DNA from 2 places in the Leuconostoc lactis genome. Region 2 is predicted to be linked to the other one. Evidence: riboswitches for the same ligand, from Rfam matches in the RefSeq annotation. Region 2 holds a riboswitch; the other holds the start of a gene.
What was found. Region 2 has a riboswitch for thiamine pyrophosphate ahead of thiW (energy coupling factor transporter S component ThiW). Riboswitches for the same ligand answer to the same signal wherever they lie in the genome.
Positions count from the first base shown of each region.

Region 1 (8,275 bases), 530 kb from region 2:
TCATATTACTGGCAATTGCTTTTACTATGTCCATTAGTCAATCGACGATGACGACGGCATATCCCGTTTTAATGCGTAACTTTCAAGTTGATGCGGGGACGGTTCAGTGGTTAACGACGGGATTTATGGTAGCAATGACCCTCGTCATGCCGGTGAGTCCGTGGTTATTGAATAATGTCACGTTGCGGACGTTGTTAAATGGGATTGTCGCTGTCTTTTTGACGGGGACAGCGGTGGCCATGTTGGCGACACGGTTTGAAGGCATTATTATTGGACGCTTGCTAGAAGGATTAGCTGTCGGTGCGTTGTTTCCCACTTTTCAGAGTGTCATTTTGGAAAATACCGCAACGGCTCAGCGTGGCGTGACCATGGGGGTTGTCGGCTTGGTCATGGGATCAGCTTTGGCAGTGGGGCCAATTATTTCTGGCGTCGTCCTCCAATGGGTCTCTTGGCGTGCGCTATTTGTGCTCTTTTTTGTCATTTTATTAGGCTTGATTGCGTTTGGACAACCCTTAATTCAAAACACCCATGTCATGCAGCCGTCACGCTTTGACTGGCTATCGGCGCTGAGCTTAATTGGTTTTGGTGGGGTTTTGTACGCGATTTCAAGTATTGAAACGCTGGGCATGAATTGGCTATGGTGGGTTATTTTGCTGGGAAGTTTTTGCCTGCTGGCATTGTTTGTTATTCGGCAACGTCAATTAGCACAACCCTTTTTAGACTTATCAGTGCTCCGGTATCGCGGGTATATCCCAGGCTTGTTGCTAACGGGCATTTCATATTCTGGCTTGATTATCGCCACGGTGATTATGCCTTTATTCTATCAACGCATCTTCCACATCACACCGATGTGGTCGGGATTGTTGATGGTGCCTGCTGCGGTATTTTTAAGTCAGTTGAATCCACGTACTGGTCGGTTACTGAACCAAATTGGCTTGAAAAAGTTGGTGTATATTGGCATGACCATGATGATGGTAGGCTATGCCGGCCTAGCGTTATTTGGGACACAATCGTGGGTGGTCGGCTTGTTGGCAGCCTTATTGCTGGAAGGTGGTAATGCCTTTGTGATGATGCCGGCCGTGACGGCGGCTAACAATGTTCTCCCTGAAGCATTGGTGAGTCATGGGACTGCGCTGATTACGACCATGCGTCAAGTCATTGGTGCAGCCAGCGTGGTCGTGGCGACGTTGCTGATTAGTCATTTCAACACCACGGTGACGATTGGCCAAGCTCTATCACGTACATCCGCCTGGTTTATCTTGGTACCAGTAGCTGGTGTGCTGCTGGCGACACAATTAAAACGCCATGAAGGCGAGTAAAAAAGCAGATCAATTGATCTGCTTTTTTTGATGCACAAGAATTAAGCCAGGGTACGTTGAGACGTTTTTTTAATAATAAAGCCAATATAGAGTAATAGGATACCCATATAGAATGCCATTAAGCCGAGACTGATGGGGACGGACCAGATATTAGCAATACTCATGAAGATCAGTTGACCAATCGGCAAGGTAAAGGTCATACTGGCTGAAATCAGGCCGAGCGATAATGCAACATGTTCGGTGATGTCTTGATTCATAATCCAAGCACTTAATTTTGGACCAGCCTTGCCTTGTAAAAAGCCAGCCAAAAACAAAAAAATCAAAAATAAGTAGGTGGGTAAAAATAGTTCAACGACGATAACACCGCCTAATAAGAAAACAACCTGTAAGCCGATTAACTGTAAAAAAGAAATTTTCTTAAAAACCGTCAGTGGTAAGAAGGCACCACAAACTTCGGCAATTGAGAAAACTGCGCCTACCAGTGCAATAGTGAAGCCAAACGAGATAATTTGTTGTTGGTGATAGTTGGCAAAATATAGGGATAGCACATTTTCTAAAGCAGCGCCAACAATACCGGCCACAGTATAAACTGAAATATACCAACCGAGTAATGGGATTGAAAAAATGGTTCTGATAGCATCTAAGAAACTGATCTGCGACTTGTTGTCTTGCGTGGTTGGTTCCGGTGATATAATCGCTTTCGGCGTATCACGTAAATTGCCTAATAACAGGGCGCTAACACCAAAAATAACAGCATTCAGTAATGCGAAGTAACCATAGTGGTCATGAACGAGGACTAAAAGCGCAGGCCCAATGAATTGCGCAACCATTGCGATAGTTGATGTGACGCCTGAACTCCACCCCATAATTTGTTCGCGATCTTGATTGGCAACGACTTGTATTTCTTTTTCGTAGAGCAGGCCGCCAGCATAGCCACCGCCGAGTTTAACCACGGAAATGATGAGTAAGATGATAATCATTGTGGCAATCGACAAACTTTGCGCATAAAAAGCGATAATGAAATAGAGCACCATTTGGCAACATCTGATGATGCGAGAGACGGTAATTTTATTGGCTGTTCTGTCTGCGTAATAGCCAGTGACAGCACTGAGGACAGCTGGCATGATGTTGACGATAGAAGCGGCAGTAATTAACCAACCTCTTTGCGCACCGGTAAAGTTTGCAGCAATCATCATCAACAGGACAATACCAAAAAGATTGGCACCAATACTTTCTAAGATACTCGATAAAAATAACCATTTGAATTGACTTCGCCAATACTTTTTTATCATTGTGCCGCCTTTCGTTTACCAGATGCAATGATGTTAGCTGATTGGTAACAACTACTGTTGATCAGTCATTGCAACACAACTACTAGTTAAATTCGACAATAATAATACTAACACTAAAGTTAAATATTTAATAGTTTTAAATTAAAATAAAGCCATAAATAACAAAATGGTGTGATCAGATCTCAAAAAAAAGCAGATCAATTGATCTGCTTTTTGATTAAAATTCGAATTGCCAGTGGGTTTGTTGCCAGGCTGCTTCCCAGAAGCGCCATTCCATTTCTAAACTGAACAGGAACGTTTGGGCAACGTGTTCAAGTTGTGTTGGTGTGAGTGACGCCACTGCACGATCTAACGCTTCAAAACGCCAAGCGTTGTAATCTGGTGTATCTGGCGCCATCTGCGGTGCATATAATTCGATCCACTCTTTAAGTGGGTTCTCATCATTGTTAGCATCTTGGTCAACGAGTTGTTCACCAATGACCGCATAACTCCACGCACAAGGCAGGAGGGCCGCTAGGGCATCAGCGTAAGTACCATGGTAAGCTGATGCATACATATGGTCCGTGTAACGCTTTGTTTCCGGTTCGCGTCGCCAATTTTCAATGGTATGACCGGTAATTTCCAGCATGACTTGATGCGCACGCGATTCATTTTGTACAAATTGGGCAGTGGTCAAAAGATTATTGATATCATCAACATTATCGGTTTTGGTAATCGTCAAGGCGGTCACCTGCAAATAATCTTTCAGATAATGCTCGTCTTGTTCCACGTAATAATTCAATACATCATTTGGTACGGTACCAGCTGCGATGGCTTGAACAAATGGGTGTACCATAATGGCATCCATCATGGGTTGGGCGCGTTCTAAGAGCGCCTGTGAAAAGGTCATAACAGTCTCCTTAATACCAACGGGGTAACAACAGTAGTTGGAAAATGATCAGAATCAGTAAAGCAATGAGCCAATCACGTCGGTTAATCGTGACGGTCTCAAGATGGGTACGTTGCGCGCCTTCAGTAAAACCGTGACTGACCATCCCCTCAGCCAAACTCTGTGACCAACGAATGGCAGATAAAATGGCTTTAAAATACAGTTGAGGATCCCAAACGTGCAATGTCATGCCCCGCATTTGGGCGGCCACACGAATCGTTTTAATTTGTTGATTCACCGCCGGCATAAAATTTAACACACCAACTAAGGCATAAACAAAGGTGGGGCTCAAGTGCGCACGTTGCTCAAGGGTGGCTAAGAAAAGATCGCGTTCATCATTGAGCTTTAGCGTGAACAAACCGCCAAGCCAGAGATAAGCGTACACACGTGATAGCATCACCCAAGCCATGTGGACGTGATCACCGGTACCAAAGTACATCAGAGAGAACCAAGAGCCAAGGCCTGGCAGGGCAGGTAGTAAGCACAGCCATAACCATTGTCGCCAACGTAAATGCAAAATCAGGTATAACAAGGCACTCACACCGATGACGATGAGATTAACCGTCACGCTTTTAATGAAAGTTAATTCCAAGGCGATGACCATAATCACGCCAAATTTTATCAGTGGATTCATGATGCGTCACCTCGAAAAGTTAGTTGCTGGTCTTCAAACTGCAAGTGGTAATCAAACCAATCCGTCACCGCGTGTAATTGGTGGCTAATCATCACCACGGTTTGGTTTTGTTTGGTGGTCATGTCAGCGATGACAGCTAATAGTTGTGTCTGTGACGCACTGTCTAGGCCAGCCAAGGGTTCATCAAATAACAAAACCGGTGTGCCAGTCATGAGCATGAGCAATACTTGCAGCTTTTTTTGTTGCCCACCAGATAATTGGTAAACGATGTGTTCACGCACATGACTCAAATTAAGTTGTACCAAGATATCATTGAGTAAATCGGCTGTCCAAATTTCTGGAAAACGACTTATTTGCTGTGCTTGTGCCAATTCTTCTGCCATCGTCATCGCGATAAACTGCTGCTCGGCATTTTGGAAGACAAGGGCAACATCGCGAACGTGTTGTGCAATGCGACGTTTAGCGAGTGGTTGGTTTTGGTACAAAATATGACCACCGTAAGGGTAAAGTTTCACCAAAGCCGACAATAATGTTGACTTACCAACACCATTTGGTCCAGTAATCAGTGTGCGTTTGGCCTTGGGAATCGCGAGTGACGTTTCAGAAAGTAAGAGACGATCACCACTGGTGAGGGTGACTTGATCTAACACCAAGTCACCAATCACAGCGTCTGGTTGGGTGGTGTGAACGGTGGGTTGGGTGGGCAATTGGGACAAAATCGTTGTTTTTTCGTCAGCTGATGCGGTGTGCAATCCCCCATCAGCCATGACGAAAACATCATCGATAACGTCAGCGTAACCGCTCCAATCATGATCCGCAATTAAAATCGTTTTGCCTGCTTGTTGATAGGCTTTGATCAACTGAATTAATTGCAATCGAGATGTGGGATCCACGTTAGCAAACGGCTCATCAAGGAGTAAGAGGTGACTGTCTGCTGCGAGGACTGCGGCCAATGCCACTTTTTGCTTTTCACCACCGGACAAGGTCATCAAGTCATGCCACATGAAATCACGCATGCCCACGCGGGTCAGGGCATCTTCGATGCGTGGCGTGATGTCTTCAGGTGCAACCTGGAGATTTTCTAGGCTAAAACGCAGTTCTTCAAACGGTGTCTTCATGACAAATTGGCGGGTGGGATTTTGGAAGAGATAACCAATATGTGCTACCCGCTGAAAAGGCACAATATCATGTACAGCATGGCCATCTAAAGTCAATGTGCCCGTCAATTCACCACCACTAAAGGTTGGATAAAGACCGGCCAGGAGTTTAAGCAGGGTTGATTTACCACTACCACTTGGGCCGACAAGTAAATTCAAGCTACCAGGTTGTAACGTTAACGACACATCCTTAAGAACCGGTATATCAGCGTAGGCAAAATTAACTTGTTGGACAACGAGATTAGTCACGACGTAAGACACCAGCTTTTTCAATCAGTTTTTGGATGGCAACGACTAAGACACCACCAAAGAAGAGGAGTGACACAAGACGTGTCAAGAACAAGGCTACAAGTAGGCCAATATGGTATGAGGCATAACCGTCACGGAAGAGTGACCAAACGAAGGTCACAATGGTGCCGGTAATAGCAGAAGCGAAAATACCGCGCCAATGCCAATCTTTATAGCCGAGAAGCGCAAAACCAGCTTCACTACCAACACCTTGAACAAGACCGGAGAGCAGGGTTGCCACGCCCCATTGTCCGCCAAGCAACATTTCAACAGCTGCGGCAAAGACTTCACCCAGTACACCCGCACCAGCTTGGCGAATTAACACACTAGCCAAAGGTGCGGCCATCATCCAACCCCCTAGCAAGAGATCGTTAGCAAAGGGGGCCAACCCCATTGGTGTGAGGGCAGCAGACAAAACATTATAAACTGGCCCTAGCACCCAGAAAATAAAACCGATGAAGACTGCGACAAAAGCCAGCAGTAGGACATCGCGTAACGCCCAGTGTGGGCGTTTAGAATTTGAAATCGTTTGCATAATGAATATGCCTCCATAAAATTTTTGTAGTTTTGTATCTTATGTCTGGCACGGTGCAGTTTTGATGTGTCGGATAACGGCCAAATTTTGACCAACAAAAAAACGCCTGGCTTTTTATGAACCATGCGTTTACTTAAAGACACACTAAAGCGCAATGCTCCCTTCGCTGGTACTAACCAGATCAGGTTCAATGGGTGTTTCTCAGCCAAATGGCACCCCAGATTGTTAAATATTCAACTACACGTTAAATTTAACATAAGTCAATCGTTTATGCAAACACTTTCATGCGTGTGCGGATACCGGCATGTCATATCTTGTTTGAGAAATACTGGTATAATATGAGCAACGAGGTGAATCATGACAGAATATGAATTTGAAGTTGGGGTCATTGGCGCCGGACCTGCTGGTCTTGCAGCGGCGTATGCTGCGCGCGCTTTAGGCAAAAATGTCGTCATTTTAGAAGATTATTTATGGGGTGGGACGTGCCCTAATTACGGCTGCGATCCAAAGAAAATCTTGCTGGCGGCTGTTGAAGGAATTCACCGGCAATCAGCACTGCAAAATCTTGGCTTGCGCGGCTTGTCAACGATTGATTGGTCAGCTTTGATGGCGCACAAACAGCGTTATGTCGACGCTGTTGAACCCCGTAAAATACGCGGACTTGATGCGGCAGACATTACCCGTTTTTATGGTCGGGCGGCTTTTGTGAACGCTGATACGGTTACAGTTGGTGACACAGGTGACCGAATTAAGGCGCTTGATTGGGTTATTGCTACCGGACAACGCCCAAAAACGTTAACGTTTCCTGGGGCAGAATTGACGCAAGATTCAGAAGCCTTTTTGAATTTGCCAGTGATGCCAGATGATGTCACGTTTATTGGCGCTGGGTATATCGGAATGGAGTTTGCCAATATTACACAGGCTGCTGGCGCTCACACACGAATTGTGACCACTGGACCGACAGCACTGCGGGCGTTTGATCAAACGTTAGTCCGTCAATTGATCACGGACATGCAGGAAACGGGTATTTCCTGGTATTTTAATGCGACTGTCCAACAAATCGAGAAAACACCGACTGATCGCTTACTAGTGACATTGACAGATGGGACACAATTTGAGACAGGTCGTGTTTTTGTAACGGCTGGTCGGGTGGCCAATGCCGATCAATTACAATTGGAAAATGCCGGTGTGGTCTGGGATACGACGGAAATTCCGGTTGATGATCATTTGCGTACGTCAAACCCACATATCTATGCCATTGGGGATGTCGGTGGCTCACCAGTCCCTAAGTTAGTGCCAACTGGGAACCATGAAGGTCGTTACGTGGCGCAAGTCATTGCGGGGTTGAATACCGCACCGATTACTTATCCGGCCATTCCAGTTGTGGTATTTGGCACCCAACATATTGCCCAAGTTGGGTTATCCGTTGAAGCAGGACTGGCAAAGGGTTATCGAGTAACTGATATTGATATGAGTCAGGTCATGCCATTTTATCGTTACAATGATACAGCGCGGGTACGGACTGTACTTGATGATGCCGGCCATATTGTTGGGGCGAGCGTAATTGCTGCTGAAGCTGAAGAAGTGATTAATTATTTTGTCACGGCTATTAATGAACGGCGAACGTTAGCCGAAACGCAAGCTAACTTATATGCCTATCCGTCATTGGGATCAGAATTTGCAACGTTTTATTAAAAGCCATCGTCTTAGACGATGGCTTTTTTCGCTCACTTTAATCGTATTTTGACGTAAAAAAGGGCACAAAAAAAGCAGTCCTAAGACTGCTACTAACATTGCCCCTGTTGGATTCGAACCAACGCATAGTGGCACCAGAAGCCACCGCCTTACCGCTTGGCCAAGGGGCAATTACTCTATATATTTTACAGACTTCACACGGATTTTGCAAGCCTCAAAACGGGCTTTGTCAAATCGTGATTTATTGTTTATACTAGGGACATAATAAAGGGAGAACAATCATGGCATACGCAACTTATGAAAATACTGTCGAAAAACTCAAAAAGCATCGCATCACGATTCGCGGAATTGCGTTGATTGGGTATGAAAACCAACATCGCTATCAACCCGATTTGACATTAGCACAAGTTGAAGAAGCGGTGATTAG
Region 1 is NZ_CP042420.1:273,828-282,102, reverse strand. Features, by position in the region: gene FGL80_RS01345 (MFS transporter) at 1-1,319, shown strand, start outside; gene FGL80_RS01340 (MFS transporter) at 1,361-2,611, opposite strand; gene tenA (thiaminase II) at 2,829-3,500, opposite strand; gene FGL80_RS01330 (energy-coupling factor transporter transmembrane component T family protein) at 3,511-4,173, opposite strand; gene FGL80_RS01325 (ABC transporter ATP-binding protein) at 4,170-5,579, opposite strand; gene FGL80_RS01320 (ECF transporter S component) at 5,572-6,153, opposite strand; TPP riboswitch at 6,294-6,383, opposite strand; gene FGL80_RS01315 (dihydrolipoyl dehydrogenase family protein) at 6,511-7,848, shown strand; tRNA gene FGL80_RS01310 (tRNA-Gln) at 7,947-8,018, opposite strand; gene FGL80_RS01305 (phosphatidylglycerophosphatase A) at 8,130-8,275, shown strand, end outside.
Region 1: another riboswitch for thiamine pyrophosphate. It lies ahead of FGL80_RS01320 (ECF transporter S component); the one in region 2 lies ahead of thiW (energy coupling factor transporter S component ThiW).

Region 2 (8,275 bases):
ATCACAATCGTATGACGATAGGAGCTAAATTGTTTAATGACTTGACCATTGAGCAACAAATCGAAATCTTTGATTTGCAGACCGCTACCAATCGTTAGATAGTAACTGTCATTGGTTGTTGGCGTGAATTGCAAATCTAAGCTGGCAGGTTGCGTAGGATCCTTTTTGGTAATGACGGCATCAGTAATGATCGTTGGTGGCGTCGTGATGTTATGGCCAATAACCTGATTAAAATTAGCAACTTGCAAAGGCGACGTTGTTGCCCCAGTCAAATTTTGCCATAAATTGGCTTGGTTTTGCAGTGGATTATTGGTGAGTAATTTTGTTGAAAGCGCTGCGTTGTTTGCTGCAAAGGCAACTGGCAGGGCGTAGGAATTTTGCCACACAGCGGTTGTCTGATTGCGCGCTTTTAGATGGTAAAAACTGGTATCTGGCCGGTGGCCAATCCGCAAGTTTTGTGGATCACCAGGTTGTCCTGGCGTTTGCGCACTCGGGGTAATGACGTATTTCATGCCTAACAAAGCATCCGATAAAAGACTACCGTTACTATAGTTGACGAAGTTATCTCCATCTGGCTGACCAAAATAGCCGAAGAATGTTGGCGTTGATTTTGAGATGGATGAACTGAAATGGGCGCCACTATTGTAGTTGAACATCATGGCATCCCCGCGCGTTCGTTGAAAGGTTTGGGCGACACGATACCAAGTCTTGTCTTGCTTTAGGGTTTTATCGGCGCCCTGTAGGGATTGAATGGCACGTTGATATTCGGTATTTGTTAAATAAGAAAAATGATTGAGCGTTGCATAGACATTGACAGTCAGGCTGCCAAGGGTTACCAAAAATAAGAGGGGCAGGCGCAGACGATCAGATGATTGGAAGAGCAATAAGGATAGCGTGATTAAGAAGAGCCCTGCAAAGATGGCGATGGTGCGGTGGTTGATATAAGAAACGTGCTGATTTGACATCAGTGCGTAACTGACAATTGCCATCATGACAGCGAGGTACCCAACGACCGTGACGAACTGTGGTTGCCAAGTTGGTTGCCATGAGAGCGCTGCAAGATAAATAATGAAAAAACTGATGATGAAGCTAAACCGGTAAGGGTACCAAACAGGGTATTGGAACCCGTGAAAGAGTAACGTCAACGGCGCCCAAGTTGTGGCCACGATTAAGAAAGCGATAATGATAAAACCGCCGACTTTCACGCGCCAGTGCCATAAATTGGTGGTTAAAAAGGTAATCAAAGTAATCAACACGAAGGCTGATACATAAAAGTTTGCTAAACCGGTCTGCATTTGATCAAAATCAAAGCTACCGGGAATGAGTTTAAAAACAAGTTGTAGTGGATTGTTATCAAACCGCCAAGTCAGTGGTGAGTTATACTGTGATTTACCGATGCGTAATTGATAAATCGTGGGTAAGAGTAACCAGGCGCTTAAGGCGCCGGCCGTTAAGCTCCCGTAGACAAAACGTTTAAAAATTTGCCAGCGCGGTTGGACTTGTTGTGGCCAAGTGAGGCGCCAGAAAAAATAAAGGACGAGGAAAATAGCAATCATGTAACCAATATAATAGTTACAAATAATGGTGGCGCCTAACAGCAACGCATAACGCCACCAAGTGGCTTGCACAAATAGGCGTTCAAGCTGGAGAATGACAAGCGGTAACAAAATCGCCGCATCCAGCCAAAGGAGATTTAAATCATTGGCCACAAACCAACCAGACAGGGCATAGTTGACGGCAAAAAGCATCACGTAATAGCCTCTTTGTAGCTTTAAGCGCGTTAGCAAGTAGGCCATAGTGAGCCCAGCGGCACCAAATTTTAGAACAGTGACGCCTAAAATGGCTGCCGGTAAGTTGATATTGGGAACGACTAAAAAGATGAGATTAAAAGGGCTCATTAAACAATAAGCCCATTCACTAATCATATCGCCACCAAGGCCGTTACTAAACGAATAAAAGAAGCTGCTTGGATGGGACAAAAAAGCCGTTTTAAAGGCAGCAAACTGGTCAATATATTGTTGTCCCAGATCCACCGTTAATATGGAGTTCGTACCAAAGGGTGCCATTCCGCGATAAGCATAATAACTTAGCATGATCACGGCTGGGAACCAAAAACTTAACGCGATTGGGGAAATAAAAAATCGTTTGATAGTCATATTACTAATATACCAAATTATCGGGATATTTTTAGCGCAAAAACTGGATTTGTGGTAATCTAGTTTAAGTAGTTTATTGTTAAATTGGGGATAAATATGCAACGAAATCCGTATTTAGAAGATCGGAATAAAAAAAATAGCGTCAGTGCAAACTTGCCAGTACGCTTAAATATATTATTAGGCATTGCGCTAACGTTGATGATTGCCTTAGTCATCCAGTTGGCGTTTTTAACGATTCAACAAGGGTCCTACTACCAAGGCGAAGTCAATCGTAGCGATGAAACGATTGAAAAAGGTAACGTGCCGCGTGGGATGTTTTACGATTCAACTGGCCGCGTTATTGTTGGTAATAAAGCGCAGGCAGCAATTACCTTTACTCGTGGGACGTCCGTTACAGCAGCGAGTATGCGGCAAACCGCTATTAAGTTGAGCCGATTTTTAACGGTGGATACGCAACGCTTAAGTGAGCGTGCCAAAGCGGAATTTTACTTGGCCGATGACAAACAAAGTCAAAAGGTCGCCAAGCAGGTCACAAAAGCAAATGCTAAAAAAGGGGCAACCCTAACACCTGCTGAAGTGAATAATCTGATGGTTAATTATGTCCTCACACATCATTTGACGGATAATGTGGATGATAACGCCGCGATGATTTTTCAACGCATGAGTGGCGCCTACACTTTGTCCACAACCTTCATTAAAGAATCTGACGTGTCGAATCAGGAATTAGCCGAAATTGGTGAGCGCTTAAGTGAGTTCCCAGGGGTTAAATTAGGGACGAGTTGGACGCGTCAATATCCAGAAGGGGATGCCTTTAAAGCACTTGTTGGTACAGTGACGAACGAAGCGACTGGTTTGCCAGAAAACCGCTTGCACACTTTGCTAGCGCAAGGCTATTCACAAAATGAGCCAGTGGGTAACTCCAGTCTTGAAATGGATTATGAGTCGATCCTGAAGGGATCAGCGTCTCAGACGTTGGTCACAACAAATAGTGATGGCCAAGTCAAATCATCACAAGTTAAATATAATGGGCAAGCTGGGGATAACATTAAGTTGACAATTAACGCCCGTTTCCAAAGTGAAGTCCAAAAAATTTTGGAAGATAATTTGCCAGGTGGTGATGTTCAAGGCGCTTATGCCACGGTAATTAACCCCTATACTGGTGGACTTTACGCCATGGCTGGGGTTGATCGCGACGCGGCGACGGGGAAGAAGACAGCTAATCCACTCGGTAACATTAATCGTGGGATTGTCATGGGGTCGGTTGTGAAGCCAGCGGTGTTAGCAACGGCCTTCCAGAAAGGGGTTATCTCAGCTAACAACACGGTCTTAAATGACCAAGCGATTAAAATTGCTGGGACACCAGAAATTACGTCTTATTGGAACCGTGGCGGGAAAGCAATCCCAATTGATGCACAAACTGCACTAGAACGCTCATCCAACACGTACTTTGTGCAGTTGGGGATGAAAATTGGTGGTCAGACTTATAGTCCTGAATCACCGTTAGCGTTACATGCTGATGCTTTCCAGACTTTGCGTAATGGGTTAGGCCAGTTTGGTCTGGGAACTAAGACTGGCATCGACATCACGGGGGAAACGGCCGGTTATCGTGGCCCAACTACCGGTGAAGCGCGTGGTAAATATTTGTATGAGTCATTTGGACAATATGATACTTACACGACATTACAACTCGCCCGCTATGTCGCAACGATTGCCAACGGCGGTTACTTAGTACAACCACATGTGGTCGGTTCAATTTTGCAAAGCCAGCCCAATAGTGATCGTGCCAAGACAGTTTGGACAGCATCGCCGATTGTTCAAGGTCAGGTTAATCTCTCACCAAGTGAGTGGGCAATCATTAAAGAAGGGATGAACCGTGTTGCCAATGGCTCGGATTCTTGGAATACGGGTGGTTCGGACATGCACAAATTGGTACCAAAAGTTTATGCTAAAACAGGAACAGCGGAAACCAAGACCAACGGCCATGATACATTTACCGAATCGATGGTTGCTTATGTGCCAGGACAACCTTTTGCTGTCGCGATGGCCATTCCGGGGATGAACAATTACTTGGATGGTACGAACGGTAAAATATCAGCTAAAATTATTGATGCTTACTGGCAGTATGTTGAAGCAAAACCAGATGCAAAATAAAACACCTGAAAATAACTTTCAGGTGTTTTTTATTGCTGTGAAATCGCAACTGATTGGGCGATATAAGTATCAGGGTGTAAAATAAGTTGTGTGATAAATTCGGCAACACTCGTGCGTGTAATTGGCCCACCAACAATTTGTTCATGGGGATCGGTTTGCACATGAATGGTTTGCATGATGTTATCATCAAGTAGCTCATTTGGTCGAACAATCGTATAATCGAGTGCAGATGACATAATCCGTGCGACTGCGGCGGCTTGATCGCCCATATAGGTATTTTCGTTATCGGTTGTGCCGAGTAGATTGGCCCAAAGGTCACGTTTGTCATCGGATAATTCGTTATGGACACCAATTGTCGCAACCCAAATCAAACGCTTCACACCGGCAGTGTGCATAGCATTGACCACACTATTTGCGGCTGATTTTTGGCGGCCTTCAGCACCAATATTGGCATAAACGATGTCTACATCCTTCATTGCTGTGACGAGGGCATCTTCGTTAACGGCATCTAAGGCTTGAATGCCATGGTCTGGCCGTGCGTGAAGTGAGGTTAAGACCGTTTCTGTATTAGTATGGGCAAGCATAGGCACCACAAGTTTTGCGATTTGGCCATTGGCCCCTAAAATTAGTAGTTTTGTCATGATTTTATTTTAGCATGAAACGGTCAGAAGGGGTACAATGGTTATTAGTAATGGCAGCATGACAGTGTGCTATCTGATCGACAATACTGGATACCCGTCTCCTGGCAGCAGACGGGTGGGTGCAACTGATCATTGTTGAAAAGATGGGGGTCAAATAGCACTAACTGATGATGTCGCCACGAACCGCAAAAAGTTATTTAAAGGAGCCATACTCATGGAAATTAATTTAGTTCTAGCACCTGAACAATCGCCAGCTACATTACTAGAGATGCAGGCTGCGCATCCGCAAAATTTCTTTTATTTGGGGAAAGTGTCGCAACTATCCGGTACTAATCTTTTGATTGTTGGTGAACCGGCATTAGTTCAGCAATTTAAGCGACCAATGCCTTTTAATAGTCGCGTCATTAATGGACAACTGCAGGGTAATTTTATTCATCAAATTGCGTTCCAAAGTAAAGAACATAACGATGAATTGATTGGTCAATTGGTGTCAGCCAATGCCATTTTGGCACAAAGTGCGGATGGTAAGTCTGAGTATATGTTATGGACTTTTTGGCCAGATCAAGCAACGCTTGTTGAATTTTTGGAAAGTGATACTTATAAGCAAATGCAACGACTAATGCGTAATGCTTATACGACAACTTACGCTCATGTGATGTCAGAAGATCATCTCTCATTGATGCATAAAAAAGATGATGACAACAATCAAACACAAGGCGTTTAACATCGTTGCTTGCAATCTCTAAATTTATACGCTAGAATGATGTCATAATTAAATAACACGATCTGGGGTGCCAAGTTGGCTGAGAAATACCCATTGAACCTGATCGCGGTAATGCGCGCGAAGGGAGATTCATTGATGAAGACTAATAAGTGGGTTAAACCATACTTTTTATGACCGTCACCTGTTTTTCCTGTGCGAAAAAAGGTGACGGTTTTTTATTTTTCTTGGTGATCAGCCCCAGCTCAGCAGAGGAGACGATTGTGGCAACGACGATAACAGCAGGGCTTGGTTCTAAGCGAACCGTACGAAAAATGGCGTTAGCAGGTGTGCTAACAGCCTTATCATTTGCGACATCTAGTGTCGTGGTGCTCCCCAATATGGCACCGTTTCAACATTTTTTTAATGTCATCACAGCGGTGTTGTTAGGGCCTTGGTATGCGATTGCCGTGGCGTTTTTGACCGGTAGTTTGCGGATGATTTTGGCAGGGCGTCCAATTTTGGCGATTGTTGGGGCTGTGATTGGTGCGGGCTTGGCCGGTTTTTTATATCGCTGGACCGGCAAGTATAGTGCGGCGGTGATTGGTGAAGTGATTGGGACTGGGGTGATTTCAGCGATAGTGGCCGTGCCACTGATGAATGTACTATATCATGCCCATATACCAAGCCTTTTCTTTTATATCCCTTTCTTTGTACCCGCCGCAACTTTCGGGGCTGTGTTAGGCTACTTATTCTTAAAAGTGACCCAAAAAACTGGCCTATTGGGCCGTTTAATGGATCGTTTCTAAACAAAATGAACGAGGTTAATCATGGATTTAAAAACTTTAAAAACAACATCGCCTTTGGTGTTTAACTATGCCAACTATGTGACGCCCCAATTTGTGGCTAATGTTATCAACGTGGTTGGTGGTTCGCCAATTATGGCCCGCGAGATTGCTGAATTTCCAGATTTAGTGAACGTCAGTGATGCCGTGGTGATTAATACAGGCACTTGGCGTCGGGCAGAATTACTGGAAACCATTAAATTAGCGCAATTGGCTAACCAAGCCAAAAAAGTTGTGGTCTTGGACCCAGTGGCAGTTGGGATACCATCGCGTAGTGTGCCTGTTAAAGCGGTGATGACAGATGCCAAAGTTGATATTATTCGCGGTAATGCAGCGGAAATTGCCTGGTTTGCTGGTATTGATTTTGCTAGTCAGGGCATTGATGCCACCGGTGATGGCGATTTACTCACGATTGCACAGCAGGCTGCCAAAAAAACTGGCGCCATCATTGCGATGAGTGGGGCCATGGACGTCGTGAGCGATGGGATGACAACGCAAACCATTGCCGTTGATGTCCCCTTATTGGCCACAAACGTGGGAACGGGCGATGCGCTTTCTGCTTTGATTGGTGCTTTTAACGGCGATGAGATATCAGTTACCAATACGGTACGGGCCATGGCGATGATGAAGTTAGCTGGTGTTCAGGCTGCAAAAACAGTCACAACCCCTGGTTATTTTGTCAATCAAGTCTTAGATGAACTCTACTTATTGACAGCAGACGCATTAGAAACATTTGTGGCACAAGAGGTGAAAAATGGTCAATGAAACCCCACAAGTCATGACAATTGCAGGTACTGATTCTAGTGGTGGCGCGGGTATGACCGCTGATTTAAATACCTTTGCTGCACATGGCATTTATGGTGCGAATGTTGTCGTATCCGTGACTGCGCAAAATACATTGGGTGTCCAACACGTGCATATGCTACCCCAAGACATGGTGATGGCGCAACTCCAATCGGTAGCAGACGATTTGGCAATTCGCGCGGTAAAAACAGGGATGCTCGGTGATGCAGCCACGGTTGAAACAGTCGCACAAGGACTACAGCAATTTGATTTTGGGCCGTTAATTTTAGACCCAGTGATGGTGGCTAAAGGTGGTGCCCAGTTACTTTCGGATGAAGCCGTGGCAACTGTGCGGACAACATTGATGCCGTTAGCCACTTTAATTACCCCAAATATTCCTGAAGCTGAGGTTTTAACTGGTCTCACAATTCAATCGCCAAGTGACATCATGGCAGCAGCTGACAGGTTGCATAGTTTTGGAACGAAAAATATTTTAATTAAAGGTGGCCATGGCAATGCGCGTAAGGTGACAGACTATGTGCGCTTAGAAAATGGCGAACATTTTTGGTTGCAAACAACACGGTTTGATACGCCCAGAACCCATGGCACTGGCGATACAATTTCAGCAGCAATTACTGCCCAACTAGGGTTGGGCGTGACGCTGAAAACAGCGATTATTCATGCCAAAGCGTATGTCGATGCCACAATTCGTGATGGTATTGCAGTCGGTCATGGGCATGGGCCATTGAACCATTTTCCAAAAGTGACGGCTGAGAATCAGCCGGAGGTGTATGATGACATTTGACCCAACAGTATTAGCACGCTATTTTGTCTGTGGCACACAAGACGTGGCCAATGAGATAGTTTTTTGGGATGTGTTGACCCAAGCACTACAGTCAGGCATTACGCTGTTCCAATATCGGGAAAAAGGGCCTGGTGCTTTGACGGGGAATGATAAATTACGGGTGGCACAGCAGGTGCGTGAGTTAACCCGGCAAT
Region 2 is NZ_CP042420.1:799,611-807,885, forward strand. Features, by position in the region: gene FGL80_RS04075 (YfhO family protein) at 1-2,156, opposite strand, end outside; gene FGL80_RS04080 (peptidoglycan D,D-transpeptidase FtsI family protein) at 2,253-4,307, shown strand; gene FGL80_RS04085 (NAD(P)H-binding protein) at 4,337-4,948, opposite strand; gene FGL80_RS04090 (hypothetical protein) at 5,163-5,672, shown strand; TPP riboswitch at 5,726-5,815, shown strand; gene thiW (energy coupling factor transporter S component ThiW) at 5,933-6,457, shown strand; gene thiM (hydroxyethylthiazole kinase) at 6,479-7,258, shown strand; gene thiD (bifunctional hydroxymethylpyrimidine kinase/phosphomethylpyrimidine kinase) at 7,248-8,081, shown strand; gene thiE (thiamine phosphate synthase) at 8,071-8,275, shown strand, end outside.